Linked DNA regions of Cytobacillus luteolus. Each later gene encodes a partner of the first gene's protein in a complex. Links are inferred from orthologs where the notes say so. Each region holds a gene or a part of one and is shown on either strand. Other genes may lie near its edges. The genes, in order: arsC and trxA.

Region 1 (16,065 bases):
ATGCCATCTTACTAAATTTAAATAGTCGTTTCTATTAAACTAAACAACCATACAAAAATTGAAAGGGATCAGCATTTTCTGATACAAAGTTTGTTCAATAAATGCACCCTTTAGCCGCCCATGCAGCGCAAAAATCGGCGCTGCACCACAGAGAATGAAAATGTACTAAACCCGTCAATACTTGTTCTACGGCTGGGAGAGGAAGGTCGATAAACTATGGTGCGTTAGAGCCCATCCTTTAGTCTGACTCCTTCGACCACGGTGCACCACTGAATGTTGCTCCCTTGCGGGAAGCACTCATAGTAGATTAATCCTGTTCTGGTTGTTGCACCAGCCTCCATAATCTGTCGTAGAAAGGATGTTTACAATGGATGTAATCATTGAACGAGCATGTGGTATGGACGTTCACAAAGATTCTATCACTGCATGTATTCTTACACCAGAAGGAAAGGAGATTAAAACTTTTTCAAACAAAAACGGTGTTCTTTTTGAAACTATTAGATTGGATTAAAGAACACAATTGTTCTCATGTCGCAATGTAGAGCACAAGCGTATACTGGAAGCCAATTGTAAATCTACTAGAAAGTGAGGGAATTGAATTTTTAGTAATAAATGCTCAACACATCAAGGCTGTTCCTGGGCGAAAAACAGATGTAAACGATGCTGAGTGGATTGCGAAACTTCTTCATCATGGATTAATAACAGCCAGCTATATCCCTGACCGAAACAAAAGAGAATTACGTGAATTAGTAAGATACCGTCGAAGTATCATTCAAGAACGAGCTAGGCAACAAAATCGAATTCAAAAAGTCTTAGAAGGAGCTAATAACTTGGCTCAGTTGTATCACAAATCAAAGGTGTTTCCTCTATGGCAATGCTTAGGGCAATTGCCAACGGTGAGGATGATCCTGTAAAGCTCGCAAACTTAGCTCGAAATACATTAAAAAAGAAAAAAAGACGACCTAGAATTAGCATTATGTGGCTATATTAGCCAACATCAGAGAATGATGCTTAAAACGATTCTAGCTCACATGGATTTTCTAAATGATCAAATTGAGAACCTTGATAAAGAAATTGAAGAAAGAATGAATGCATATCAAGATGACGTTGAGCGATTAGATTCGATTCCGGGCGTAGCTACAAGAATGGCTCAACAGATTCTAGCCGAGATTGGTACTGATGTAAAAAATCAATTTCCAAGTGCTTCTCATATGTGTTCATGGGCAGGTTTGGTTCCTGGACAGAACGAAAGTGCTGGCAAAAGAAAGTCTTCTAAGACAAAGAAGGGGAATAAATATTTAAAGTCTGCCTTACAAGAAGCAGCTCATTCTGTGAGAGGTTCAAAAAACTATCTTGGGGCATTATATCGACATACCGCAGCCCGTAAGGGAACTAAACGAGCCGCAATAGTAGTTTCTCATGCCATATTGTGAATCTGTTATTATCTCTTAACAAGAAAAGAAATATATGTAGACTTAGGTGAAGACTACTTTGATAAACACAAGGTAAAAAAGATATAAAAATTACAAATTGCACTTGACAAGCAAAGAATTCTTTACATTCCACCGAAGATTGTCTTGTAAAACCGCATTTACATCGTTTAGTAAAATTCATGAGTCGGTTGCCATCCTTTGGAACCTACTCATGTTCTGCTAAACACCCTATAAAAGCAAAAGAATCAGCCGCAGCTAACCATTCGCATATTCAATAATCGCTCTTTTCAATTTTTGAATAATAATCCTTATCCCAATATTTTAACAATTATCCGAATAATTATGGATGTTTAGTTTCGAAAGATAAACCCTCTTCCTCCAAAGCAACCCTAAGTTTAGATAAAGATTTTGGTCATATTCCGTGTAATTGCGAAATCTCTTTTTCTGTAAATGTAGATAGTTGCTCCAATGTTGTAATTCCACTGTTTTCTAACGCACGTCATGCTGGTGTTCTAAGTCGTGAAAGAAAACCACTGTCAGGTTTACATTCTTTCTCACAAGTCGGGCAGCTTAGACAATTGCTACTTTTATAGAATCGTTGCCCCTTGTCGCAAGTTCTTAAAGTTTTTGAAGTTGTCATCGTACACAGCCCCTTATTTAAAGAATCATTATAAATTATTTAAACTTTATCAATGGATGTATCTTCAGGTACTTACCTCTTTTAATAAAACTGTTGAATTTATCCATTTTGACCATTTCATGAATGATATTTCAAATTTTTTAGCAAAATAAAAAAAAACAGATTGAGGACATAAGTTATGCAAATGAATGATACAAAGTTAACAGATCACATACCCTCTGATAATCATAACACCTGGTATCAAAACCTCGCAAAATCAAATGACTATGTTGATTATCATACGTCTCTTGATTCATCCCAACCTTTTTGGATTTCATACTATCGGACATTAATTAAATCGGAAATATTGCATCGAGATGTTCTTCCGTATTTGGATGCTAACTTACCTCTTAATCAATTAGTCGCTAGTATACCGATCCAGGATATTGTATTAACGGAAGATGACCAAGAAATTATAGATAAAATTCTCACTGGCCATGTTGCCATTCGCAAACAAAAACAAGATAAACCATGTCTCCTTGTAAACATTCCTGAAACAGAATTCCGTACAGTTGGCCCCCCACTCAAAGAGCCGTCTGTACTTGGTCCACAGGTAGGGTTTATTGAAGAGTTGGATACGAACGTGAATCTTATTAGGAAACGTCTCCCAGTTCAAGAACTATTAGTTAAGGAAGTGAATGTTGGGGCATTTACAAAAACGAAAGTGGCTGTTTTGTATATGGAGAATATTGCAAACAGTGAATTTGTAAACGACATTTTGTACAGGATAAGCAATATTGAATACGACCAAATATTGGATAGTTCATACATAGCAGCAATGATTGATGACAATTCCAACTCCCTATTTCCACAATCTATTGTTACGGAAAGATGTGACCGAGTGGTCGGAGGATTAACAGAAGGAAAGGTTTCAATAGTTGTTGATGGATCCCCTGATGTAATCATTCTACCTATTACGTTACTAGAGTCGTTTATCTCAATCGAAGATTACAGTTATCCGTGGATGGTGTCTAGTTTTTTCAGACTTCTTCGGTTTTTTGCCTTTTTCTTTTCGATTTTGCTTTCACCTATGTATGTCGCTGTGTTGACCTATCATTACGAACTAATACCTTCTGAGTTATTTTCAGCCCTGGCTTCTTCCCGGATTACAGTACCGTTTAGCCCTTTTATCGAAGCCTTGATGCTGGAACTGTTGATTGAATCAATAAGAGAAGCAGGGATGCATTTACCGTTCAAAGTAGCGCAGACTCTCGGAATTATTGGAGGAATTGTAATTGGCCAGGCAATTGTGGAAGCCGGATTAACAAGTAATATCCTGTTAATAATCGTAAGCCTTGGTACGGTTGCTAACTTTGTTACACCTATATATAAGACAGGAAACAGTGTTCGACTTATCAAATTTCCACTTCTATTTTTGGCTCAGTTACTTGGTGTACTAGGAGTGTTTATCGGGTTCTTGTTTACTCTGATTCATGTGGTTCGATTATCTTCTGCGGGGAATCCGTTCAGTGGGTTATATCCGTTTCGAAAAACTAATATTCAGGATATGTGGATTCGTCTTCCCTTTTCTAAACAGAAAGAAAATCCTACTTTACTGAAACCAAAGAAAAAGAATAAAACAACCCGTCGTGTTTCTAAAAACAAACGGACAACTGACTTCGATGAATAGAAAGTAGGGTTACTGTGTCCATTCCTAAGAACTATCAAGTATCACCATATTTTGTATTTTTCATCATTATTTCTTCTCAGGTCGGAGTAGGAATTTTAAGTTTTCAACGTGATCTTGCAAAATATGCAGGCTACGATGGTTGGATAAGTGTTCTTCTAGCAGGGGGCATAGTTCAAATCATCATGTTTACTATGTATAAACTGATGACTACACTGGACGGGGACCTCCTCCATGTTAACCGTATCATTTTCGGTAAATTAACTGGAAATGGAATCAGTTTTCTGTTTGTCATATATTATGGGACTCTAGGTTTTTCTGTCTTGCAATCATATATTGAAATTGTTCAGGTTTGGATGTTTCCAACTCTTCCTGCTTGGATTTTATCACTTCTCATTATGGGCCTTGTATATTACATCGTGTCCGGTGGATTTAGGGCTGTGGTTGGGATTTGTTTCTTTTCAACCGTCTTCCCTTTATTCAGTCAAGTGACAGCCTTTTCATCCCCTAGCAAATACTATCACCTGGACAATTTACTTCCTGTAATGGATCACTCGCTTCTTGAAATCCTTATGGGAATAAACGGAACCATCTATACGATGGCGGGATTTGAGGTGATTTTAATGATCTATCCGTTTATCAAGAAAAATAAACCGTCTCAAAAATATGCACACTACGCTATAATTGTCACTACTTTACTTTATACGTGGTCAGCAATTGCCTGTTTTTTATTTTTCAGTGAATCACAGTTGAAACTCCAGAAATGGCCAGAACTTACCATTACAAAATTAATACAATATCCGTTTCTGGAACGGTTTGAATATGTCTATATTTGCATATACATGCTTGTCATACTATCACTTCTCTCACTATTGCTCTGGTGCTCTAGCAGAGGATGTAAACTTTTGTTTGGAGTCAAACAAAAATATCCTCTGCTACTCTGGATTATTCTTTTTGTTATAGGGAGTCAACTTTTATACGGAAGTGAGCTGAGTGTATCTTTCAAAAAATATGTAAGTTACCTTCATATTGTTCTAGTCTATGTGTACATTCCCTTGTTATCCGCCATTGTTATGATTTGGAAAAGGAGAAAGATATCATGAAACAATTCAGGCAATTCTTCCTTCTTCTCCTGGTTTTCTTAACCGGTTGTGAGGCTCTTATTCCCTCAAAAGTGATTAATGAGATAGATATAATCCAAGGAGCTGGATATGATCTTACGGAAGAACAAGAGATTAAAAGCCACTTTATGTTTCCTATTTATAAAGGCAGAAATGAGCCACCGTCTACCAAAACCATTACAGCAACAGGAGATTCAAGTAAAGATACAAGAGATAAAGCCAACCGTAAAACACGATACCAAATTATGAGTGGTCAAATCCGTGTAATGCTTTTCAGTAAAACATTTTCAGAGAAAGGAATATTTACAGTACTTGACACCTATAACCGTGATCCATCCGTCGGGAGAATCGCTCAATTGGCAATAGTAGATGGAGATACGAGTGAGGTACTTGATAGAAAATTTAAGGAAGTTGACAATATAGCTCTTCACCTACAGGAAATGATAGAACAGAATATCAAAAACGGAACACTCCCAAGGACTGATATTAATACATTTATGTATCAATATCATCAGGAAGGAATCGATCCATATTTGCCTATTATAGAGGTAAATGGAGATGAAGTCGTCATAATTCCTAGCGTCGGAATTATGAAGAATGACAAACTAGTTTTCCAAGTTTCGAAGCACAGTACCTTTATATTCTGTAGTATGGTAGAAAAACGTCAAAAGGGAATCCATCAAACAACACTTGAAAATAATGATAATCTGGCGATTGAAGTTATCCGTTCCCGTCCCATCTATGATGTAGAAATGAAAAATGGAGAACCAACAATTACTATCCAATTAAACATAAAAGCAAGGGTCATCGAATATTCTTCCTCCAATGGAGAAACGTTGTCAAACGACAAAAAAGAAATAGAAAAAAATTTAGAAAAACATTTGAAAGATGAAGGTACAGATCTAATTAAGCAGTTTCGTGAACTAAATGTTGATCCGTTGGGACTTGGTGCTAAATATGAAGCGCAAGTAAGAAGTTTTGATTCTGAAAAATGGAATGAGCAGTATCCAAATACTCAAATTAATTTGAAGGTAGATGTTAAAATTATTGAAACGGGTATCACTGAATAGAGGTTCACCCCTTGCAAATAGCAGTGTGCTGTTATACTGCTATTTGTGATATCCTTCATAAACTTACCGATCCATTTAAGTAAAGTACTTAATAAGGACCTCAAATCAAAAAGGATTTATTGCGTAGTAAATTTCAACTGTGTACTAAGAAATGATCACTTATTTATTCAACTAACCTTCCCGTTACTTTAAGTGAAATTCTTCACAAAGCCCTCTAAATCCAACAACTTTTAGCTATAACATAGGGTTAAGAAAAGTGAGACCACAAACAGTTGTAGGTATAGTTTATTTTCTAAATCATGGAGAATAACTTCTTCCTCTTTTACATAACATAAGGCTGCTCAGGAGGTGATTGTAAAATGGCTAATCGAGATAATAATCAAAATGTTTCAGAAAACATTAAAGACAAAGCTGGGGCTGCATTCCATTCTATTCATCGAGGATTAGAAGTTACGGAGGATGCCGCAATGAATGCTGTAGACGCAACTGCAGAGGCTATTTCAAATGCAACAGATAATGATAACAGACGAAACGACTAAATAAACGCCATTATTTGGCGTTTATTTTTATCTATCTCTCCTAAAAACGCGCCATACAAAAATAGTATCTAGAACCCGAATTTTAAAAAAGAAAACACATAAAAGGCATAACCATATTTTATATGACAAACATGTTATGCCTCTTCTTTTCTAATATAAATGAAGATACACCTCTATTAAGCAGGTATATCACCATTTTTGTTTTAACAACAGTCTGATTCGTTTCCTACTAAAACAAGTCCATTGGATTCTTGATCAAAATCTAAAACAAGATTATCCGTATAAGATTCAATGTTAGAATCTATTGCTACCAAAATTTCATTGATGGTAAGAACTTTATCATTTTCCTCCGGCTCATCCAGAGCCAGTCCCACTTGTGGCTTTCCTCAGCCAAAGCCTGCAAAATAGACACGTAAGTTTTTGGCGTCGTGATGTTGTAGCATATTCTTTAATACATCACGAGCCTGATCTGTTATATTCATAGATTTCTCCTTTTTAACTGTTTTACTTAATTATTTTACTTCATTTTCCCTTTTAATTACTAGGGAATAATCGTAGTAATGCTTGTTTCATTTCAGGCTTCACATTTACTTTTGGACGGATTGACTTAGCCATTTCTTCTGCTTCATCTATTGTGTGTGCTTTACCTAATGTCATTAGTGTACCAACTGCAACCGTGCCTGCACGGCCGCTTCCACCACCGCAATGAAAATAGACCTTTTTCCCTTCATTATAAGCGTTTACCACATGTTCAATCGACTTTTTAATTGATTCGTCTTGATTTGCGGCATCATCAACAATCGGACTATGGACACGGTCATACCCTGATTGGTTCTCATGTGACTCTGCGCGCAAGTCGAAAATAACATCAGCTTTTTCGTTCGCCATCATGTCCTTCACATCATCTGCTCCACCAAAATAAATACGGTCTTTAATTAATTCGTGATAGTTCTTTGTAGTCATCGTTTTTATTCCACCTTCCTGACAATTTACTCTACTTCACATCTTGTTCAATAATTAAGTAATCTTTTAATCTGTTCAAATCCAGGGCTTTCATGACTGATTAAAGGAACAATAGCACAATCATTGGAATATTCATTTGTTACCTTTTGAATCCAATCTACTTCAGCCAGTGCTCTCCCCTTTAAAACTGGGTCAATTGTTTCTGTCGCGTAAAGACTTTGATTTATTACCCACCATTTTGGAACAATTTCTGCTCGCTTGAGATCTTCCTGTAAACGACTAGCTTCTAAAACGGGTGTTGCTTCTGCCAGTGTTACAATCACGACGCTCGTTTCTTTTGGATTTCTTAATCGAGGTAGCAATGTTTTTACACTCTCTGGAACCTCACCAGTAGACCGAGCCAATTCTTTATGATAAGACTGAGCTGCATCTAAAAGGAGCAATGTGTGTCCGGTCGGAGCAGTATCAATTACAACGATTTCATCTTCTGATTTTGCAACAACCTCAGCAAAAGCGCGAAAAACTGCAATTTCTTCAGTACAAGGTGAGTTTAAATCTTCTTGAATATAAGCCATTGCATCATCATCAAGCTCATTACTTACCTTAGATAATACTTCTTTTTTGTAAGCCTCAACTTCTTCTTTCGGATCAATACGACTGATGATTAAATTTTCATTCATTTCACTTTCTTTAAAAACAAATTCTAGATGTGCTGCTGGGTCTGTTGTTGTTAAGTGGACTTTATGACCTTTTTCCACTAATCCTACTGCAATAGCAGACGCCATTGTCGTCTTTCCGACTCCACCCTTCCCCATCGTAAAGATAACTCTCGTTTCGTTAAGAGAAAAGTTGTTAATCACTTTATTTAAACCAGGTAGACTAATTGTTTGTCTTTCAACCTCTACTTGAGTAGCTGGCAAAGAATAATTCTTAAATAAATTACGCAGGTTCTCAACACCGGTTAAAGAATACGAAACAAATGGCAACGAGTAGGTGGAAACTTGTTGTAAATCACTTGGCATTTGCTTTATTGCATTCTGTTGACGATTATAAAATGATGAGGAAACGTTATCTTCTGGTATATAGGTTTCCATTAATCCATTAATAATCAAGGATTGGTTTACAATTCCTATTTCTTTTAATTCTCTTGATGCCCGACTCGCTTCTAGTAATGATGATTCATCCGGTCTTGCAACCAAGAACAATGTCGTTTTGGTTGAGTCAGAGAGTACCTTCATTGTAAAAGAATATATCTCTTTTTTTTCAGATAACCCAGAAAGTGGACCAAGGCAAGAGGCACCATGTGTACTTTCATCCAAAAATCCACTCCAAGCTGAAGGTAACTGTAATAATCGTAGGGTATGACCTGTAGGAGCCGTATCAAAGATGATATGTTCATATGCATCTACAACAGTAGAATCAGCTAACAAGTTTGTAAATTCATCAAATGCTGCAATTTCTACCGTACATGCCCCTGACAATTGTTCTTCCATTGTTGCTACAACTCCATCTGGGAGCTTTCCACGATATGGTCCAATAACGCGCTCTCGGTAAGCTCTTGCTGCTTCTTCTGGGTCTAGGTTACAAGCATATAAATTCGGTTCATTTGGAATTGCCAATGGAGTATTCGTTAACCTAACTTCTAACACGTCCTGGAGATTAGAGGCAGGATCTGTACTAACAAGCAGCACCTTTTTCCCTTCATCAGCTAAAGATACAGCTGTCGCACAAGCCGTCGAAGTTTTTCCTACCCCACCTTTTCCGGTGAAAAATAAAAATTTTGTTTTATTAACTTTTTCTATATCGAAAGATTGGAACATGATTCTCACTTCTTTCTATTTCGATGGGCTAAGGTCAATTTTCAGACCAACCTTAGGTTTTGCCTTTAGTTCATCAGTAGTTACACCAAACAACTGGGCAAACTCTTCGTTCGTAGGGTAAGAGCCAATTTTAACGACCTTACCATCAACAAGGGTTAATGGAAGTGAATCTGGACCTTTTTCATGAAGAACCTTATTAACTTCATTATTTTCAACAAACATACCAGGTTCAGTTCCTAAATTATATCGTTTGATATCTAACTCTTTTTTTTCTAATAAAAAGATAGCAGTTGCTACTCTTGTTAATTCAGGATCCACACTGGGACCACAGACACCAGTCGGACAACATAATGCTGGGTCGAAGATCTCAACTTTAATCAATTGGTATAACCTCCTAAAGATATCAATATAAGTATTAACCTATATATTTATCAAAGTTTAAGCCAAGAGTAATTTAACTCTTGGCTACTTAATTTTTTCTTACTCGCCAGTTTCACCAAAACGTTTAATACGGTCTCCGATTTCATCACGAACACGCTCAAAGAATGCCCACTTTTCTTCTTCTGTTCCTTCTGCTTTTGCTGGGTCATCAAATCCCCAATGAACACGTTTTACATGTGGGGGTGTTACTGGGCAGTGGTCTGCTGCGTGACCACATAATGTAACAACTAGGTCAGCTTTATTTAAAATTTCAGGATCAATCGTGTCTGATGTTTGATTTGAAATATCAATTCCAGCCTCATTCATTGCTTTTACGGCATTTGGATTTAATCCATGTGCCTCAAGACCCGCACTTTTCACTTCCCACTCATCACCTAAGTGTTTTTTTGCCCATCCCTCAGCCATTTGGCTTCTGCATGAATTTCCTGTACATAGAAAGTAGATTGTTTTTTTAGACATGGTTAAATTCTCCTTTATTGTTTAATGAATTATCAGTAACCAAATGTATAGACCAACTAGTGTAATAAACAAAGTTGGGATGGTTAGAATAATTCCTACTTTAAAATAGGTACCCCATGATATCTTTACCCCTTTAAGAGATAAAACATGTAGCCACAGTAAGGTTGCAAGTGAACCGATTGGTGTGATCTTTGGCCCTAAATCAGAACCAATGACATTTGCATAGATAAGTGCTTCTCTAACAACACCAGTTGTATTTGTATCTGCAATGGCTAAAGCATCGATCATTACGGTTGGCATGTTATTCATAACAGATGAAAGGATTGCCGCAATAAAACCCATACCAATTGTGGCAGCAAATAATCCTTGGTCAGCCGTTACTTGAATAAGATCTGTTAGAATATTCGTTAACCCAACATTCCTTAATCCATAAACGACAACATACATACCAATCGAGAAAAATACAATCGCCCATGGTGCTCCTTTAATAACGGTTTGTGTATTAACTGCAGTACTTTTTCTTGCCATCATCAAAAAGAAAATAGCGACAATACCTGCCACAATAGATACCGGTACTCCAATAAATTCACTAGCGAAATAACCAACAAGTAAAATACCTAGAACATACCAAGAAAGACGGAACATCTTTTCATCACGAATGGCCTCTACTGGTTTCTTAAGGTGTGACAAATCATACTGTTTTGGAAGGTTATTTCGGAAGTATAGATATAAAACCAAAATACTCGCTCCTAATGAGAAGAAGTTAGGAATAATCATTCTTGAAGCAAATTCAACAAATCCGATTCCGAAAAAGTCAGCTGAAACTATATTAACAAGATTACTAACTACTAACGGTAAAGACGTTGTATCTGCAATAAAACCACTAGCGATAATAAATGGAAATACCATTTTTTCTTCAAACTTTAAATTCCTAACCATCGCTAAAACAATTGGTGTCAGGATTAGAGCTGCACCATCATTTGCGAAAAAGGCGGCTACAAGTGAACCTAAAATGGCTACGTACACAAACATGCGAACGCCATTTCCTTTTGCTGCTCTAGCCATATGAAGAGCAGACCATTCAAAGAACCCAATTTCATCAAGAATAAGCGATATTATAATAATTGCGATAAATGCTAAAGTTGCATTCCAGACGATGGATGTTACGTCAATAACATCTTTAAAATCAACGACCCCTACTAGTAAAGCAAGAATAGCTCCTCCACAGGCAGACCATCCGATTGATAAACCTTTAGGTTGCCATATAACTAAGACAAGTGTTGCTAAAAAAATCAATGATGCTACGATTACCGATGTCACTTCATATCCCCCTTATTAATCACACGAGATGCGTAATCCCTGTTCTGCTAGCTCCTCTAACCTGTAATCCTGATTAGGGAGATGATCTAGTAGATTTTGAACAAACGGATAAAGCTCGCTTTCTTTATTTAACGAATAGATGATCCATTGTCCTCTTCGCGTTTCACGAACAACTCCTGCATCCTTTAGCTTACGAACATGTTGACTGATTGCAGGTTGGCTCGTTTTAAAGATTTCTACAAACTCACAAACACAACAATCATGTGAATCCAAAATTTTCACCATCGTTAAACGTGTTTTATCACCTAATAATTTTAAGATTGTTGCAGCCTTTTCTACTTCAAGTGTTGAGTCTTCCACGAAAACACCTCCTCTAGCCAGAGAATATAATATCAACATATAACAATTTACTTATATAATAGTTTACTTATATATTCATTTCAATCTTTTTTGCGTAAATTTTATGTAAAGAATTAATAATCCCTATTTATTGTGTGCTAAAAATAAAAAAGCATTACTGGTTACCAGTAACGCAATTATTTAATCAATTTACTCTAAATAATCCTCTTGTATCTACCTTCTCTTGGTCTATATAGTAAAAATCATTTGTTGTTGAATTATAGACATAATCTTTTTTCCATGTCTCAGCATTCCTTACAATATCCCTTATTGCAGTAATAAAGAGGTAAATCTCTTCATTTGTCATAGTTGGATGAATAGAAAACCTTACCCACCCAGGCTTAGTTGATTGATCACCTAGATCAACGAGGTCGGTAATCTTTTTTGAGTCTTCCTTAGTAATTGAAAATAGATAGTGTCCATATGTCCCCGCACAGGAACACCCACCTCTAACCTGGAAACCATATCTGTCATTAAGGAGCTTAACAACCAAGTTATAATGTAGATTTTCAACACAGAACGATACAATTCCTAAACGATTTGTTTTATTAGCCTCTAACACTAGAAGGCCAGGAATACGGTTTAGTTCCTTTAACAGCAATGAAACGAGTTCATGTTCCCGCTGGAGTATTTTCTCTTCACCCATTTGTTCTTTTAATCTGATACATAAAGCAATCCTAATTGCCTGAAGAATACCTGGTGTCCCACCATCCTCACGTTTTTCAATATCCGTAATATACTGCTTCATTCCCCAAGGATTCGTCCATGAAACTGTTCCACCACCAGGATGGTCTGGTACTTTAGTTGAATACAATTTTGAATTAAAAACTACTACACCACTAGTACCAGGACCACCTAAGAATTTATGAGGTGAAAAGAATATTGCATCTAATGATTCCACCTCATTCTCAGGATGCATATTTATTTTCACATAAGGGGCCGAAGCTGCAAAATCAACAAAACAATACCCTCCATGCTTATGCATTACCTTAGCTAGTTCATAGTAGGGTGTTTCAATACCTGTTACATTCGAGCAAGCTGAAAAAGAGCCAATTTTCATTTTGCGATCGTTATATTTAAGTAGAAGGTGATTCAATTTTTCTGGACAAACATTTCCCTCTGAATCAGGCTCAACAACACAGACTTCACCAATTGTTTCTAACCAAGAAGTGTGGTTTGAATGATGTTCCATGTGTGAAACAAAAATAATGGGCTTATCCTGTTCATCTAGTTTTATTTTATCTCTTAATTGCTCTGGAATCTTTAATCCTATAATTCTTTGAAGTTTATTAATGGCAGCCGTCATGCCAGCTCCTGCGAAAATGAGACAATCATCATGATTGGCATTTACATGTGCTTTGATGACTCTTTTTGCTTCCTCATAAGCCTCGGTCATAAAAGCCCCTGTCAAATTTGAATCGGTATGTGTATTGGCCATAAACGGACCAAACTCATTACAAATTTTATCCTCAATTGGTTTATATAATCGTCCACTTGCCATCCAATCAGCATAGATAATTTTTTTCAGACCATACGGAGAGACAAATTCCTGATTGTTTCCAATAATCCCATTACGAAATTGTTGAAAATAGGTTTCTAGTTCCCCATACATTTCATAATTGTTACTCCCTATCCTGGCCTTTAGCATTTTTGATGTCACCTCTTATAAAGGGTTTCTTCTGTAATATATGTAGGAAAAGGCTAAAGTTGAGGGGACTTATTTCATAAAAATGTTGTCTCATGTGTTATGAATGTATAGTTCTTTTTGATTTGGGTTAATGATAGTAGAAGAATTATGAAAGTTGATGAATCTGGTAAAGGGGATATTATGAAGGAATTTAAAATTGGAAATGCAAAATTCATGTTCGTTTCAAATCTACCTGGTTTCACTGACAAAAAAGATGAACCAACTGTCCTTGAATTCGAAAGAGCGATCCGGGATTGTTATGACAGGTATAAAAATTGGGAGCAAAAGTGATGCTCCCCTATCTCTAAATATAAAATCTTTCAACTGTTATTGAAGCTTCATTAGGTGGCATCAGTTCTCCATCATCAAACCGATAATCTATTATGTAAACCTTATATAGAAAACTCCCCACCATAAACAATACAAGACCCACTAAAAGAATACATAGATATAGAACACTCTTTAAACTCATTTTAAAAGCTTTTGATTGCATAACTTTATCTGCTCGGTCTATAAATTTACTCATTTTAGGCTCTCATCTCTTTTTACAAGTTCACTATCAGAAAAGTAATTCACTGATTTACCTTTCTTCATTGCATAATCAATCTCACTTCTTGTACTTTCTCCAATATAACCATCAACATCAATCACAAAAATTTCATCTGACATATCAATTTTTTTCAAATGTATTTTTGCAAACAGTTCAGCCTGCTCATCTGTTATTACTACACCCACACTTTTCTCAAAAAAACCTAAACTGATTACGACATTCCCTTTAAGAGTGAGATATGCATTAGCTTGTTCAAATTGCTCTTTAAACCTAGTAGACCCACATAGAGTGATTGTTTTCATAGGTATCTCCTTACTGTAAGCTCTGCTTTTACTCATTTGTTTATATATAGTTGTATTCGTTTTAACACACTCAATTTCCTTTAATATCCAACCGATTTAACTTCTAATCTAGAAATCTACTCTAAACATGATATAATTGGAAAATAAAGATAGCAACCTATCGTTTGAGAGGAGTTTTACTGTTGAGTTATCCAAATACAGGAGAAACAATTGATTTATTAAAAAGCTTAGTGTCAATTCCAAGTCCTTCTGGAAATACAAATGAAGTAATTACATATGTTGAGAACTTTTTATCTGAGTTTAATGTTGAGACAAAGAGAAACCGAAAAGGTGGATTAATTGCTACTTTACCAGGGAAAGATGACAGCCAGCACCGTATGTTGACTGCTCACGTAGACACTCTAGGAGCAATTGTGAAAGAGATTAAGCCGAGTGGAAGATTAAAGTTAGATCTAATCGGTGGGTTTAAATATAACTCCATTGAAGGTGAATATTGCCAAATCGAAACATCTTCAGGTAAAAAATATACAGGTACGATTCTTATGCATCAAACCTCAGTACATGTATACAAAGATGCTGGAAAGGCAGAACGTAATCAAGATAACATGGAAGTTCGAATCGATGAAGTTGTTAAAAATGCAGATGAAGTTCGTGCTTTAGGTATTGAAGTTGGGGACTTTGTTTCCTTCGATCCAAGAGTGCAAACAACGCCTAACGGCTTCATAAAATCTCGTCATTTAGACGATAAAGCAAGTGTGGCAATTTTACTTCAATTAATTAAACAGATTAAACAAGATAATATAGAACTACCATATACAACTCATTTCTTAATTTCAAATAATGAAGAAATCGGATATGGCGGTAACTCGAATATTACTCCTGAAACAGTTGAATATTTAGCTGTTGATATGGGGGCAATGGGGGATGGTCAGTCAACTGACGAATACACAGTATCCATTTGTGTGAAAGATGCAAGTGGTCCCTATCATTATGAGTTTAGAAAAAAACTTGTTCAATTGGCAGAGGAAAACAAGATTGGTTACAAACTTGATATATATCCTTACTACGGTTCAGATGCATCTGCAGCTATCCGCTCAGGACACGACATCGTTCACGGCCTAATTGGACCAGGAATTGATTCATCACATGCATTTGAACGTACACATGAGTCATCGATTGAAAATACGGCAAAACTACTTTTCCACTACGTGCAATCAGAGATGGTATTGTAGATTAATTTAAAGACCAAATCCGAACTGGATTTGGTCTTTAGTTATTCGGGCAATTTCTATTTTTAGAAACCAGGAGAGTTTTAACCGAATCATATCTTTACAATAAGTTTAATGCCTTTTATGTTCGTTTATAATAGTATTTGCCCCACGCTGCGCATGTACATCTCCCAAATCTTTTGCGCTTTTTTGTTCATCACCTAATCTTTTCTGTTTTTTACGCCTTCGAATGTCAACAACCACTGATACAAGTAAAACTGAAATGACAGGAACACCTATGAAATACCACATCATTACGTATCACACCCCGTTTTCATTGAGCTTTGTATTCTATTAACTAGTGGGTTTTCTCCGACGGGATACTTCGTCGGTAAATCATCTTCATTTTCCCAATTATATTCTGGGGCAGCAGCTTATATCATCACG
Region 2 (16,154 bases), on another replicon or contig:
GTTTAGTACTACTCTCCATCACTTTACAGGGAGCAAGGATCATAATGTACGTATGCGACAGCTTGCAAAGGAACGAGGAGAAAAAATTAGCGAATATGGTGTTGAGTCGCTAGAAACAGGTAAAATAACAACGTTTAACTCAGAAGAAGAATTCTATAACCATTTTGGCTTACCATTTATTCCACCAGAAGTTAGGGAAGACGGTTCTGAGGTGGAACTTTATACAAAAGAAATAGAGTTATTAAAACTAGATGACATTAAGGGTGACCTTCACATGCACTCAACATGGAGTGATGGGGCATTTACTATCGAGGAAATGGCAGAGGCTTGTAGAAAAAAGGGATATCGCTATATTGCCATTACAGATCATTCACAATTTTTAAGAGTAGCTAATGGGCTAACAGCCGAACGGTTAATAGAACAGAGGAAAGAAATAGACAGACTGAATGCCAAGTATGATGATTTTAAAATCTTGGCAGGAGTAGAAATGGATATACTACCAGATGGAACACTCGATTATGATAATTCTGTTTTAGAAGGTATGGATATTGTTATTGCATCCATTCATTCTAGTTTTTCTCAACCAAGAGAAAAAATAATGGAAAGATTACTTGCGGCATTAACAAATGTCCATGTTGATTTTATTGCTCATCCAACTGGTAGGCTAGTCGGTAAAAGACCGGGCTATGATGTTGACATTGATCTACTATTACAAATAGCAAAAGAAACAAATACAGCCATTGAATTAAATGCAAATCCTAACCGGTTGGACCTCTGTGCTGAGCATATAAGAAAAGCACAAGAGTTAGGGGTAAAAATCGTCATTAATACAGATGCTCATAATGTAGCGATGCTTGAGGATATGCCAATTGGAGTTGCGACTGCTAGAAAAGGTTGGATTCAAAAAGAAAGTGTTATAAATACGTGGGAATACGATGAGTTGATCAACTTTTTACAAACTAGAAAGATGTAATCTATTTTTAGAAGATACGATCAATCACACCCTTAACTATTAGATCAAAACGGGGGTTAAATTTATGCAACAACGCGTTTTAAAAGTATTAGAATTTGAGAAGGTGAAAGAACAGCTGATGAAGCATGCCTCTTCTTCACTAGGGAAGCAGAGGGCTCAAACTATTGTACCTTCAACTGATTTCGAGGAAGTTGTTCTGTTACAGGAGCAAACAGATGAGGCCGTTAAGGTATTAAGATTAAAAGGAAATGTTCCACTTGGAGGGATAAGTGATATACGTCCGAGTGTTAAGAGAGCAAAAATCGGTAGTATGCTTGGCTCTTTAGAATTACTAGATATAGCCGGCACAATCTATGGAGGAAGACAACTAAAGAAATTCATCCTTACGATGGTTGAAGATGGGGTAGAACTACCAATACTAGAGAGTTATGTTGAAAGAATCCTCCCATTAATGGAATTAGAACAGTCCATTAAACATTGTATTGATGACAATGGGCATGTGATGGATGGAGCAAGTGATAAACTCAGGTCAATTCGAGTTCAGCTTAGAAGTAGTGAATCAAGAATCCGTGAAAAATTAGAAAATATCGTACGATCATCCTCTGCTCAAAAAACATTGTCGGATGCCATTATAACAATAAGAAATGATCGCTACGTTATTCCAGTAAAGCAGGAGTACCGGGGAACATATGGTGGTATTGTTCATGACCAATCTTCTTCAGGTGCAACTTTATTTATAGAACCTCAATCTGTTGTTGACCTGAATAATACGCTACAGGAAGCACGTGTTCAAGAGAAGCTTGAAATTGAGAAAATCCTTTTTGAACTTACGGGTGAAGTGGCTGAAGTTGCCGATAGCTTACTTGAAAATGTAAATATTCTAGCAGACCTAGACTTTATGTTTGCAAAGGCTGGCTATAGCCAAAAAATTAGAGCATCTAAACCAACAATGAATAATGATGGTCATATCCGAGTTTTTAAAGCACGTCATCCATTGATTAACCCAGATGAAGTTGTTCCAAATGATATAGAACTAGGTAGAGACTATACATCAATTGTTATCACCGGTCCAAATACGGGTGGAAAAACAGTTACATTAAAGACCTTAGGTTTGTTTACTTTGATGGCACAATCTGGTCTGCAGATACCTGCCTTAGATGGTTCTGAACTTGCAGTATTTGAAAATGTTTACGCTGATATTGGGGATGAACAATCAATTGAGCAAAGCTTAAGTACCTTTTCATCTCATATGGTGAATATAGTGGATATATTAAATAAGGTAGATTCCAACAGTTTAGTATTATTCGATGAGTTAGGTGCTGGAACCGATCCACAGGAAGGTGCTGCACTTGCTATCTCAATCTTAGATGAAGTCTACAACAGAGGTGCAAGAGTAATTGCAACAACACATTATCCTGAATTGAAAGCATATGGGTATAATCGTGAAGGAGTTATAAATGCTAGTGTTGAATTTGATATAGAGACTCTAAGTCCAACTTACAAATTATTAATTGGAGTACCAGGAAGAAGTAATGCGTTTGAAATCTCAAAAAGACTTGGGCTCAAAGAGGATGTCATAACTAGAGCAAAAGAACATGTTAGCACTGAAAGCAATACGGTAGAAAATATGATAGCCTCACTTGAAAAAAGTAAGAGAGAAGCAGAAGCAGAATTAACAGAGGCCGAGACAATTCGGAAAGATGCCCAAACTCTGCATAATGAACTTCAGAAACAAATTCAAGAATTCAATGATAAACGTGACAAGCTTTTTGATAAGGCTCAAGACAAGGCACATGAAACAATTAATAAAGCAAAACAAGAAGCAGAAGAGATTATAAAAGAGTTACGTAAAATGCGAACTGATCAACATGCTTTTGTTAAAGAGCATGAGCTAATTGAAGCGAAGAGACGATTGGAAGAAGCATCCCCAAATTTAAGCAAGAAAAAACAAGTCAGTACAGCAAAAGTGAAACAAGATTTTCAAGTTGGAGATGAAGTGAAAGTAATTAGCTTCAACCAAAAAGGGCATCTGTTAGAAAAAGTTGGTTCAAAAGATTGGCAAGTTCAAATGGGTATCATGAAAATGAAGGTAAACGAGGCTGATTTGGAATATGTTAGCAGACCAAAGCCAGTAGAAACTAAACCTCTTGCTACTGTAAAGGGAAAAGATTATCACGTTAGTTTAGAACTTGATCTAAGAGGAGAAAGATTTGAAAATGCGCTAGTACGAGTTGAAAAGTATATTGATGATGCTCTTCTAGCCGGTTATCCAAGAGTGTCAATTATACATGGAAAAGGTACTGGAGCTCTCAGGCAAGGAGTACAAGAATACTTGAAGAACCACCGATCTGTGAAGTCGATTCGATTTGGTGAGCCAGGAGAAGGTGGAAGTGGTGTTACAGTCGTCACTTTTAAGTAGATAGAGAATGTAGAGGTAATCCTATAATTTAATTAGGGAGATTATACTTATGAATGAATTTTGGGAGAATGAGCTAGTTTCAACAGCTGCACACTATAGTGTCGTTATCTTGTGTATTTTCGTTTCCTTGGCGATTTTCGAACTTGTAACGAAATATCGTAATTGGGAAGAAATACAAAGAGGGAATTTGGCAGTTGCTATGGCTACAGGCGGAAAAATTTTTGGTTTGGCAAATATTTTTAGATATTCTATTAATAATCATGATTCTCTATTAACAATGGTGGGTTGGGGATTCTTTGGGTTTATACTATTATTGTTGGGGTACTTTATTTTTGAATTTCTAACTCCTAAATTTAAAATTGACGAAGAAATTGCACGTGATAATCGGGCTGTTGGTTTTATATCACTAACCATTTCAGTTGGTTTATCATTCGTCATCGGTGCAGGTATAGGGTAAGGTGAAACTAGATGGAAACATTAGCAAAAGTACTTTTAGGTCTATGCGGCCTCTTTATATTGATAGGAATAATATATATGACGTTCTTTGCATAACAATCAGTAAAAGGCATTCAATTTTGGATGCCTTTTATTATTTAAATTTAAACATTTATTTAAACTCCAATTGTCACAATATTGCGTATGTACTATAATGGAGAAAATGGTTAGAATATTCAAAACGTAATTGTTTTGGATATAAAATATATTAAGGAGGGGAAATAAGATGGAACAACGTAAACCATGGTTAAAGCAATACCCAAAAGAGATACCACATTCACTTGATTATGGTAATAAGTCTTTACAATCCTATTTGAAGGATGTAACAAAGGAGTACCCAAACAAAAAAGCAATACACTTTCTAGGTAAGGAATTGACGTATGCTGAACTTTACGAGAGTTCGCTTAAATTTGCAAACTATCTAAAGAAAATTGGGCTTGAGAAAGGTGATAGAGTTGCAATCATGCTTCCGAATTGCCCACAAGGTGTAATCGCTTACTATGGTACATTATTTGCAGGTGGAGTAGTTGTTCAGACAAACCCACTTTATATGGAACGCGAAATAGAATATCAAATGAACGATTCTGGCTCTAAAATAATCATTACACTCGATATTCTATATCCAAGAGTTTCAAAAGTGAAAGCGCAAACATGCCTTGAACATATTATCGTGACTGGGATTAAAGATTTTTTACCTTTTCCAAAGAACATGATTTACCCATTTATTCAGAAAAAACAATATGGGATTGTTGTAAAGGTAGAACATCAAGGGGAAAATCATTTACTTACAGAAATCTTAAAGTCGAGTGAAGCAAAAGAAATCGAATTAGACATTAATCCAGAAGAAGATATTGCTTTATTGCAATATACAGGTGGTACGACCGGCTTTCCAAAGGGTGTAATGCTAACACACAGAAATCTTGTAGCTAATACTTTAATGTGTACAACTTGGATGTATAATTGCAAAAGAGGGGAAGAGTCTGTTCTAGGAATATTACCATTTTTCCATGTGTATGGCATGACAACTGTTATGAATCTTTCAATCATGCAGGCTTATAAGATGGTATTATTACCAAAATTTGACGCAACAGACACCTTAAAGACCATTCAGAAATTCAAACCAACCTTATTTCCTGGTGCACCGACTATCTATATCGCATTACTAAATCATCCTGACATTAAAAAATATGATTTATCCTCAGTTCAAGCGTGCATAAGTGGTTCTGCACCCCTTCCGGTTGAAGTGCAAGAGCAGTTTGAAGAGGTAACAGGTGGTAAAGTAGTTGAAGGTTATGGTTTATCTGAAGCGTCACCGGTGACACATTCGAATTTCCTTTGGGGGAAAAGAGTAAGTGGGAGTATTGGATTACCATGGCCCGATACAGATGCTAAAATCATTGATATGCAAACTGGCGAGGAAGCAGAAGTCAAGCAAATTGGTGAAGTTATCATTCGTGGTCCACAGGTAATGAAAGGGTATTGGAATAGACCAGAAGAAACTGAAGCAACACTCAAAGACGGTTGGCTATTAACTGGAGATTTAGGTTATATGGATGAGGACGGATACTTCTATATTGTTGATCGCAAAAAAGATATGATTATCGCAGGTGGATATAATATTTATCCTCGTGAGATTGAAGAAGTACTATATGAGCATGATAAAGTTCAAGAGGTTGTTGTTGCAGGTATCCCGGATCCTTACCGAGGAGAAACTGTAAAAGCGTATGTAGTAGCTAAAGAGGGTAAAACAATAACTGAGGCTGAATTAGATGAATATGCCAGAAAACACTTGGCTGCATATAAGGTGCCTAGAAAATACGAATTCCGAAAAGAACTTCCAAAGACTGCGGTAGGGAAAATATTGAGAAGAGCTTTAGTGGATGAAGAGAAGGATAAAATCAAGCAGGCTTAATGTTAAAGGTTATCAATATACTTTGCAATAGACGGTTCACCAATGTTAGACACATCATGCAAAGAGCCATGATAACAGAGCGTGGCTCTTCTTAGCTAACACAAACTTGACAGCAGTTAATTAAGGCCTTATTATAAAAATATGAATGACGATTCATTCATTTTATGAAAGGAAGTAACATAGTTGAAACGAACGAAGCCAAAATTCAAACAAATTATAGATGCAGCAGTAGTCGTAATTGCCGAGAACGGCTACCATCAAGCACAAGTTTCAAAGATTGCAAAACAAGCAGGAGTAGCTGATGGGACAATTTACCTCTACTTTAAAAACAAAGAAGATATTCTCGTTTCCTTGTTCCAAGAAAAGATGGGCAATTTTATCGAGAAAATTGAAGAAGAAATTGCAGGAAAACAGACTGCTGCAGAGAAATTGTTAATGTTGGTGGAAAAACACTTTTCCTTATTAGCTGCTGATCATGATTTAGCGATTGTTACCCAACTAGAATTACGTCAATCTAATAAAGAACTTAGACTTCGAATAAATGAAGTTCTAAAAGGTTACTTGAAGGTCGTTGATCAAATCATTATTCAGGGTAAAGAAAATGGCGAGTTCAGGGCTGATTTAGACGTTCGACTAGCAAGGCAGATGGTTTTCGGTACTATAGACGAGACTGTCACCACTTGGGTTATGAATGAACAAAAATATGATCTCTTAAAGTTAACAGGACAAGTACACCAACTATTGATCTACGGATGTGGATTCTTCAAGCCTAATAGTTAGGGGGAAAGCAAATGGCATTACTAAGTACAACAATTGAGGAAAGAATTGCCACAATTACAATTAATCATCCACCTGCAAATGCTTTATCATCTTTAGTCCTAAAGGAGCTATCGGGAGTACTTGATGGTCTTGAGACTAATGAAGAAGTTAGAGTAATTGTTTTAAAAGGAGAGGGCAGATTCTTCTCTGCAGGTGCAGATATTAAAGAATTTACGACTGTTTCAAATGGAGAAGAGTTCTCAAAGCTGTCTACATACGGGCAGGATCTATTTGAAAGAATGGAAAACTTCACCAAACCAATCATTGCTAGCATTCATGGAGCTGCACTAGGTGGTGGCTTAGAATTAGCAATGGGTTGTCACTTTAGAATTGTAAGTGAAACTGCAAAGTTAGGTCTTCCAGAACTTCAATTAGGATTAATCCCTGGTTTTGCTGGAACAGCTAGACTACCAAAGTTTATTGGTGTGTCTAAAGCAGCTGAAATGCTTTGGACAAGTGACCCTATTAGTGGAAAGGAAGCTGTTCAGTTTGGATTAGCAAACCATGCATTTCCAGAGGAGAGCTTAGTAGAAGAAACATACAAAATTGCTAAAAAGATTGCTGCGAAAAGCCCAATCTCCATTGCTGCTACCATCGAGTTATTAAATATTGCTAAGACAAAACAATACCATGCGGGTGTTGCAAGAGAGGCTGAGTTATTCGGTCAAGTCTTTACATCAGAGGATGGCCAAGAAGGTATCCAAGCTTTTATTGAAAAGCGTCAACCTCAATTCAAAGGAAAATAAAGATTATTTTAAACTATTTTTCTATTCAATATTCAGAAATTATAGTAAAATAGTTATATAAGGTTTTAGAATTATTAAAACTTATAAGCTTTTAATTTTGTAGGAGGGGAAACAATGAACATCTTTGTTATTATGAAAAGAACATTTGACACAGAAGAGAAGATTGTAGTTAAAAACGGTCAAATTAGTGAAGATGGTGCCGAATTTATAATTAACCCTTATGATGAATATGCCATTGAAGAAGCGATTCAAGTTAGAGACGCAAACGGTGGCGAGGTAACTGTTGTAACTGTTGGTACAGAGGATGCTGAGAAAGAACTTCGTACTGCTTTAGCAATGGGTGCTGATAAAGCAGTTCTTATCAATACAGAAGATGATGTAGAAGCAGGAGATCAGTTTACAACTGCTAAAATCATTTCTGAATTCTTAAAAGATAAAGAAGTTGACCTAATCTTAGGTGGTAATGTAGCAATTGATGGTGGGTCTGGACAAGTTGGACCACGTGTTGCAGAATTACTAGATATTCCATATGTTACAACAATTACTAAATTAGAAATCAATGGAAAGAATGTTACTGTTACTCGTGATGTTGAAGGAGACTCTGAAGTAATTGAAACAACACTACCATTATTAGTAACTGCACAACAAGGATTAAATGAGCCTCGTTATCCTTCTCTACCTGGGATTATGAAAGCTAAGAAAAAGCCTCTAGAAGAATTAGAACTAGATGACTTAGATTTAGAAGAAGATGATGTAGAAGCAAAAACAAAAACTATTGAAATCTATTTACCACCTAAAAAAGAAGCTGGTAAAGTTCTTCAAGGTGAATTAGCTGACCAAGTTAAAGAACTGGTTTCATTACTTCATACTGAAGCAAAAGTAGTGTAAGAGACTTATAAATATATCACTCTACTAAAATTAGGGGGTAAAATAAAATGGCAAGAAAAGTGTTAGTATTAGCTGAAGCACGTGATAACTCATTACGTAATGTTTCATTTGAAACGATTTCTGCAGGTAAAACAGTTGCTGAAGGTGGAGAAGTTGTAGCTGTCTTACTAGGAGACGGTGTTAGCTCATTAGCTACTGAATTATTTCACTACGGTGCAGATAAAGTAGTAACAGTTGAAGACGAAAAATTGAAAACGTATACACCTGATGGATATGCTCAAGCTTTATTAGCTGTTATTGATGCTGAAAGTCCAGAAGGATTAGTGATTGGACACACTGCATTAGGAAAAGACTTAGCTCCTAAAATTGCTGGTAAGCTAAATTCTGGATTAATTTCTGATGCAACAGATGTTGAGGCAACAGGCGGTAATCTTGTGTTTACAAGACCAATCTACTCAGGTAAAGCATTTGAGAAGAAAATTATTACTGATGGATTAATCTTTGCTACAATCCGTCCAAATAACATTGCTCCTTTAGCAAAAGACGAGTCACGTACAGGTGAAGTGTCTTCATTATCAGTTGATATTAAAGACTTACGTACAATTGTAAAGGAAGTAGTGAGAAAAGCATCTGAAGGTGTTGACTTGTCAGAGGCAAAGGTTGTTATTGCTGGTGGTCGTGGAGTGAAAAGCGAAGATGGATTTGAACCATTAAAAGAACTAGCTAATGTTCTTGGTGGAGCAATTGGTGCTTCTCGTGGAGCTTGTGACGCTGAATACTGTGATTATTCACTACAAATCGGCCAAACAGGTAAAGTAGTTACACCAGACCTATATATTGCTTGCGGTATCTCAGGTGCAATTCAACATTTAGCTGGTATGTCTAACTCTAAAGTTATCGTAGCTATCAATAAAGACCCAGAAGCAAACATCTTCAAAGTAGCTGATTACGGAATCGTTGGAGACTTATTTGAAGTTGTACCACTTCTTACAGAAGAGTTTAAAAAACTGAAAGTACATTCTTAACATAAAGAGGCAGCCAAGTGGTTGCCTTTTATTTATGAATATAGGCTACTTGATTTGGAGGCTCACGGACCGCCCGCGGAAAGCGAGTGCCTTCAGCTGAAATCAACGGGTTAGTGTAACTAATAAACAAATATAATGCTTTAAATTAGGGTATTTTACTTACATAGATTTAACCGTCCTAGCATATATTACGTACGAAGCAAATAATTAGCATCTAAAACTTCCAGGTGATATACTGTGTTTAGCTACTCAGAATAACGGTAAATTATTCTGGAGGTGTTAGTTACTTAGGTATTCACATGCTAGGTTAACTACAATATATAAACGTTTTAAAGGAGGAAAAAAATATGGCAATTTCAAATGTAACAGATCAAAATTTCAATACGGAAACTAGCGAAGGTCTAGTTCTTGCAGATTTCTGGGCTCCATGGTGTGGACCTTGTAAAATGATTGCTCCTGTATTAGAAGAATTAGACTCAGAAATGGGTGAAAAAGTTAAAATCGTGAAAATCGATGTTGACGAAAATCAAGAGACTGCAGGGAAATTCGGAGTTATGAGTATCCCAACATTACTAGTTATGAAAAACGGCGAAGTTGTAGATAAGGTTGTTGGATTCCAACCTAAAGATGCACTTGCTGAATTACTAAACAAACACGCATAATCCAACAACAGCCTATATAATTAGGCTGTTTTTTTTGTATTTCTTAGGAAATATTGTCGAAAGCTATTTTTTAGGTAAGTCTTTGTTGTAACAAAAAAAAATTAAAACTAATGTTGAGAGTTAGGTTATTCGCTAGAATCCACGAGACTCCTGCGGGAGTAGGACGTCAACGGGAGACCCCACAGGTGCGTAGCGCCGGGAGGCCCCCGGACTGCCCGCGGAAAGCGAGTGGATTCTAGCGAATAACTCCCTGTTACCTTTTTTTTTGGTATAAAAGACAATTACTTTATTTTACAAGTCCTAGTGTACACAAATCATGATACAATAAGTGTTAGTTAAATTCTCAACATTGTGTAATGGAGTGGTTGCAAATGCATGATCACCTAAAAGAAAAACTTTCCGTACTTCCAGATCAACCAGGCTGCTATTTAATGAAGGATAAAAATGGGACGATTATCTATGTAGGGAAAGCAAAAATATTAAAAAATAGAGTTCGATCTTATTTTACTGGTTCTCATGACGGTAAGACGCTACGCTTAGTTCAAGAGATTGTTGATTTTGAATATATTGTAACACCTTCAAACATAGATGCATTAGTACTAGAAATGAACTTAATTAAAAAATATGACCCAAAATATAATGTGATGTTAAAGGATGATAAAAGTTATCCTTTTATTAAGATTACCGCTGAAAGACATCCAAGATTACTCATAACCCGTAATGTGAAAAAAGATAAAGGGAAATACTTTGGCCCTTATCCAAATGCACAGGCGGCTAGTGAAACGAAAAAGCTATTAGACCGAATCTATCCGCTTAGAAAATGTTCTACTTTGCCTGATAAAGTATGTCTTTATTATCATATTGGTCAGTGCTTAGCACCTTGTATCCAGTCGGTTTCAGAAGAGCAAAATAAACAGTTGGTGGATGAGATTTCCAAGTTTTTAAATGGTGGTTACAAGGAAATTAAAACTAACTTAACTGAGAAAATGATTAATGCTTCTGAAAACCTTGACTTTGAAAGAGCAAAAGAATATCGAGATCAAATAGCGCATATTGAAACAACAATGGAAAGACAAAAGATGACGATGACTGACTTTGTAGATCGCGATGTATTCGGTTTTTCTTATGACAAAGGCTGGATGTGTGTACAAGTCTTTTTTATTAGGCAAGGGAAATTAATAGAGCGTGAAGTTTCTTTATTCCCATTTTATGATGAGCCTGAGGAAGATTTCCTAACATTTTTAGGGCAATTTTACTCGCAAAATAATCATTTTAAACCCAAAGAAATTCTATTACCTAAGACGGTAGACAAGGAAATGGTAGAAAAACTTTTAGAAGTAAGTGTGTTTCAGCCTAGTAAGGGGCAGAAGAAGGATTTAATAGATTTAGCAACTAAAAATGCTTTTATTGCGATAAAAGAGAAATTCTCCCTAATTGAAAGAGATGAAGAGAGAACGATTAAGGCAGTTGAACAGTTAGGTATCCACTTAGGAATTGCTACACCTCATCGGATTGAGGCTTTTGATAATTCTAATATACAAGGAACAGATCCTGTTTCTGCGATGATTGTGTTTATAGATGGCAAGCCTGAGAAAAAAGAGTATCGAAAGTATAAAATTAAGTCCGTAATCGGTCCAGATGATTATGAATCGATGCGAGAAGTCGTTAGAAGGCGATATTCAAGAGTACTAAAGGAACAACTACCACTACCTGATTTAATTATTATTGATGGTGGTAAAGGTCATTTAGCGGCAGTTAGGGATGTATTAGAGAATGAGCTAGGATTAGAGGTTCCGACAGCAGGGCTTGCTAAGGATGAAAGACATAGAACTTCAGAGTTATTATTGGGAGAGACTGCTGAAATTATCCAGCTACCACGAAATAGTCAAGAGTTTTATCTATTACAGCGAATTCAAGATGAAGTTCATCGATTTGCAATAACTTTTCATCGTCAAATTAGAGGGAAGTCTGCATTTCAATCTGTTCTGGATGATATACCTGGTGTGGGAGAAAAAAGAAAGAAAGCACTTCTTAAACATTTTGGCTCGATAAAAAAACTACGTTCAGCAACTATAGAAGAAATTGTAGAGGCTAAAATACCTCGCCAAACTGCGGAGATAATCTATGAGAAATTAAGAAATTAATTCTTGTATTTTTACATCCAATTCTGATATAATTACAACTAATTTGATATTCATACACTTCAGAAACTGAAGTGAAGATAGAGGTGCGTGCTTTATAAGTAGGCAGTGGGAGGAGAATGAGCTCTGTAAATCACTGTTTGAAAGGGAAGCTCGCCGAAGTGATAAAACGCTCATTTTGTTTTTTCGCTGGTTTTGCATTTAATAGATGTAAGACTGTCAAGATTTACTCTTGGAGGGCTATCTCACGAAGTGACACGTAATTATCGTTATCACTGCAATGAGATGTTAGTCTCATTGCTTTTTTGCGTTTTAGAGAACTTAATGAAGAGGATGATAAAATAATGGGAATCATTGTACAAAAATTTGGTGGTACATCGGTTGGTTCAATTGAGCGTATTCAGAACGTTGCAAATCGAGTTGTTCATGAGGTAGACAAAGGTAATAAAGTGGTTGTTGTCGTTTCTGCTATGGGAAAATCAACAGATGAACTTGTGTCTTTAGCGAAGCAAATTAGTAAAAATCCTAGCAAGCGTGAAATGGATATGCTTCTTTCAACAGGAGAACAAGTTACCATTTCATTATTAACATTAGCATTACAAGAAAAAGGATATGATTCAATATCATTTACAGGATGGCAAGCTGGCATTGAGACTGAAGCGATACATAGCAATGCACGTATCGTAAATATAGATACAAAGAAATTAAACGAAAGTTTAAATAAAGGACAAATTGTTGTGGTTGCTGGATTCCAAGGAATTACAGTAGATGGTGCTATTACTACACTTGGGAGAGGTGGATCTGATACAACAGCAGTTGCTTTGGCTGCCGCATTAAAAGCTGATAAGTGTGATATATATACTGATGTAACTGGAGTCTTTACTACTGATCCACGCTATATAAAAACTGCAAGAAAATTACAGTCTGTCTCCTATGATGAAATGTTGGAACTAGCTAATTTAGGTGCAGGCGTACTTCACCCCAGAGCAGTTGAATTTGCCAAAAATTACTTAATGCCTTTAGAGGTTAGATCAAGCATGGAGTTAGAAAATGGGACAATCATCGAGGAGGAAGTTTCAATGGAAAAAAACTTAATTGTTAGAGGCATTGCATTTGAAGACCAAGTAACAAGGGTAACAGTCTGTGGATTACCTAATGAACTACAGACATTATCTAAAATCTTTACAACATTAGCACAGAATGGCTTAAATGTGGATATTATCATTCAAAGTACAACCAATGATAATACAACATCTATTTCTTTCTCAGTTAAAACAGCTGATTTAGAGGATACTCTTCATGTATTAAATAGTAACCGTGAGGAGCTTAAGTTTACTGAAATTCAGCATGAAAGTGGATTGGCCAAGGTCTCTATTGTTGGCTCAGGAATGATTTCCAACCCCGGAGTAGCAGCCGAAATGTTTCAAGTGCTAGCAAATCACGAAATTCAAGTGAAAATGGTAAGTACATCTGAAATCAAAGTATCGACCGTAGTTGAGCAGGTGAACATGGTCAAGGCAGTAGATGCCCTACATGAGGCATTTAGTTTATCAGTTTCTGACAAATCAGAGGTTACAATTTAGATAATGAAAAAAGGTGCGACACAAACTGTGTAGCACCTTTTCCATTAACCATTAAATATGTTTAATGATGTCCTTTTTGTCAGTTTTTACTGTGAAAATGACCTTTAAGGCCCTGTTTTTCTGTTGTTCATATGCTTCAGATAATTGACCTTTTTGGTGTTCAATTTGTTGAGCCAAAAAGCCTGATTCGAGTTGGAAAGTGGAAGGTTCTTTACTAGAGAGACGATTCGAAACGAGATCACCTGTTAAATGGAACTCGAGTTCTTCTTTCTTATCCTTATCGAGTGTCAATTGTCCCCAACCAGCTTTACTGAAAAAATCAACAATCATCTCTATTGAGTCTAAAGGATACTTCCTAGCTAAATTTTTACCAGCCCAATATAATAGCTGAGGAGTATCTTTGCCGAGTAGATCAGGTATTAAAACTTCTCTTAATAATTCATAACCGAAGCTTGGTACTTGTTTTTCATCAAAAAATGATTTATTTACATCTAAGATAGTATTTCTCACACGATTCCCCTCTTTCTCTAAATTATTATATAACAAGAAGGTGGATTAAAAACATGAATTTTTTTGTCGAATAAATACTGATTATGATTCTAAATTAATTATTTGATATTAGTTGTAAGTAATTGGTAATAGCGGTAATTGAATTGTTTTAATTTGAACAATTTGTGTACAGGATTCCTTGACGCTACTTCTGTATGAGAGTAAAATGTATTTGTTACATTATATTGATAAAGAAATATCTACAATAGCATTGTCAATTATTGTCTCATCTCTGAAGAGTTGGGCGAATTTTGACATCTATTGCAAGGGTTTTCATTTTATCAATTAATAATATAAGTGAATGTATGCTTAACAGCAGCAACAAAGAGTTCCATAAAGATATGGTGCTAAAATTTAAGGGGGTAAATTAATGGGAGGAAATCGTGAGTTTTTTTATCGTCGACTCCATTCACTTCTAGGTGTTGTTCCAGTTGGAATATTCTTAATTCAACACTTAATTGTGAATCATTTTGCGACAAAGGGAGTAGAGGCATTTAACAATGCTGCTCATTTTATGGAAAGTCTTCCTTTTCGTTATGTATTAGAGGCTGTAATTATCTTTATTCCAATTATCTTCCATGCTGTTTATGGACTTTACATTGCGTTTACAGCTAAAAACAATGTTAGCAATTATAGTTTTTTCCGAAACCAAATGTTCTTATTACAACGTGTAACAGGTATTATTACACTTATCTTTATCGTTTGGCATGTTTGGGAAACTCGTATTGCAGCTGCATTAGGTGCTGAAGTTAACTTTCAAATGATGGAAAACATCCTAGCTAATCCTTTCATGCTAGTATTCTACATTGTGGGTGTTGTTTCTACAATCTTCCATTTTGCGAACGGCTTGTGGTCATTCTGTGTAAGCTGGGGAATTACAGTTTCTCCACGTTCTCAATTAATTTCTACTTATGTAACACTTGGTATTTTCGTAGCACTATCTTTCGTAGGATTACGTGCGATTTTTGCATTTGTATAAACTAAAAAACTATAATTTAAGTTTATTAGAATAAATGATTTAAGCTCGTTATTGCATATGTAATAACTTTTGAGGGGTGAGTTACTATGGGTAAAGGAAGAATTATCGTAGTCGGCGGTGGTTTAGCTGGCTTAATGGCAACGATTAAAGCTGCTGAAGCAGGAGTACAAGTAGATTTATTTTCACTTGTTCCGGTAAAACGTTCTCACTCTGTTTGTGCACAAGGTGGGATTAATGGAGCTGTAAATACGAAGGGTGAAGGAGATTCTCCGTGGGAACACTTTGATGATACAGTTTACGGTGGAGATTTCTTAGCAAACCAACCACCTGTAAAAGCTATGACTGAGGCGGCTCCTGGAATTATTCATTTATTAGACCGTATGGGTGTAATGTTTAACAGAACTCCAGAAGGACTACTTGATTTCCGTCGTTTTGGAGGTACTCAGCATCACCGTACAGCATTTGCTGGTGCAACAACAGGTCAACAATTACTTTATGCTTTGGATGAGCAAGTTCGTCGTTATGAAGTGGCAGGACTAGTTACAAAGTATGAAGGATGGGAATTTTTAGGTGCTATTATTGATGATGAGGGTGTTTGTCGAGGTATTACAGGTCAGGACTTAACAACAATGGAAATTAAGGCTTTCGCTGCTGATGCTGTAATTATGGCAACAGGCGGACCTGGGATTATTTTCGGTAAATCAACTAACTCAGTTATTAATACTGGTTCTGCTGCATCTATCGTATATCAACAAGGTGCAATTTATTCAAATGGTGAGTTTATTCAAATTCACCCTACAGCTATCCCGGGAGATGATAAGCTTCGTTTGATGAGTGAATCAGCTCGTGGTGAGGGTGGACGTGTTTGGACTTATAAAGATGGAAAGCCATGGTATTTCCTAGAAGAGAAATATCCTGCTTACGGAAACTTAGTACCACGTGATATCGCAACTCGTGAGATCT

What was found.
Region 2: the proteins of arsC (region 1) and trxA are in contact, whole or in part, in an NMR structure (PDB 2IPA), measured with the Bacillus subtilis proteins. The link is inferred for Cytobacillus luteolus from one-to-one orthologs.

The regions. Positions count from the first base shown.
Region 1 is NZ_JAGGKM010000003.1:515,370-531,434, reverse strand. The notes cover bases 8,443-11,327. They hold arsC (arsenate reductase (thioredoxin)), read right to left. Parts: upstream 10,153-11,327; coding sequence 9,733-10,152; downstream 8,443-9,732. Other genes in these bases: J2Z26_RS11260 (arsenic transporter), read right to left, coding at 10,174-11,327; arsD (arsenite efflux transporter metallochaperone ArsD), read right to left, coding at 9,268-9,633; arsA (arsenical pump-driving ATPase), read right to left, coding at 8,443-9,252. Also shown: J2Z26_RS11305 (spore germination protein), read left to right, coding at 2,252-3,742; J2Z26_RS11300 (GerAB/ArcD/ProY family transporter), read left to right, coding at 3,757-4,842; J2Z26_RS11295 (Ger(x)C family spore germination protein), read left to right, coding at 4,839-5,930; J2Z26_RS11290 (hypothetical protein), read left to right, coding at 6,290-6,469; J2Z26_RS11285 (hypothetical protein), read right to left, coding at 6,673-6,843; J2Z26_RS11280 (protein-tyrosine phosphatase family protein), read right to left, coding at 7,004-7,432; more of arsA, read right to left, coding at 7,480-8,442; more of J2Z26_RS11260, read right to left, coding at 11,328-11,472; J2Z26_RS11255 (ArsR/SmtB family transcription factor), read right to left, coding at 11,488-11,832; J2Z26_RS11250 (aminotransferase class V-fold PLP-dependent enzyme), read right to left, coding at 12,017-13,519; J2Z26_RS11245 (hypothetical protein), read left to right, coding at 13,667-13,849; J2Z26_RS11240 (hypothetical protein), read right to left, coding at 13,863-14,084; J2Z26_RS11235 (hypothetical protein), read right to left, coding at 14,081-14,410; J2Z26_RS11230 (M42 family metallopeptidase), read left to right, coding at 14,593-15,642; J2Z26_RS11225 (hypothetical protein), read right to left, coding at 15,751-15,933. UniProt on the Bacillus subtilis protein: Catalyzes the reduction of arsenate [As(V)] to arsenite [As(III)]. In vitro, can dephosphorylate para-nitrophenyl phosphate (pNPP).
Region 2 is NZ_JAGGKM010000004.1:265,895-282,048, reverse strand. What follows is about bases 8,308-11,281. They hold trxA (thioredoxin), read left to right. Parts: upstream 8,308-9,624; coding sequence 9,625-9,939; downstream 9,940-11,281. Other genes in these bases: uvrC (excinuclease ABC subunit UvrC), read left to right, coding at 10,311-11,281; J2Z26_RS13395 (electron transfer flavoprotein subunit alpha/FixB family protein), read left to right, coding at 8,308-9,277. Outside these bases: DNA polymerase/3'-5' exonuclease PolX, read left to right, coding at 1-973; J2Z26_RS13425 (endonuclease MutS2), read left to right, coding at 1,038-3,392; J2Z26_RS13420 (DUF350 domain-containing protein), read left to right, coding at 3,442-3,849; J2Z26_RS13415 (long-chain-fatty-acid--CoA ligase), read left to right, coding at 4,114-5,799; J2Z26_RS13410 (TetR/AcrR family transcriptional regulator), read left to right, coding at 5,983-6,579; J2Z26_RS13405 (enoyl-CoA hydratase), read left to right, coding at 6,591-7,364; J2Z26_RS13400 (electron transfer flavoprotein subunit beta/FixA family protein), read left to right, coding at 7,479-8,252; more of J2Z26_RS13395, read left to right, coding at 8,300-8,307; more of uvrC, read left to right, coding at 11,282-12,083; J2Z26_RS13380 (aspartate kinase), read left to right, coding at 12,425-13,663; J2Z26_RS13375 (YslB family protein), read right to left, coding at 13,715-14,173; J2Z26_RS13370 (succinate dehydrogenase cytochrome b558 subunit), read left to right, coding at 14,583-15,191; sdhA (succinate dehydrogenase flavoprotein subunit), read left to right, coding at 15,278-16,154. UniProt on the Bacillus subtilis protein: Participates in various redox reactions through the reversible oxidation of its active center dithiol to a disulfide and catalyzes dithiol-disulfide exchange reactions.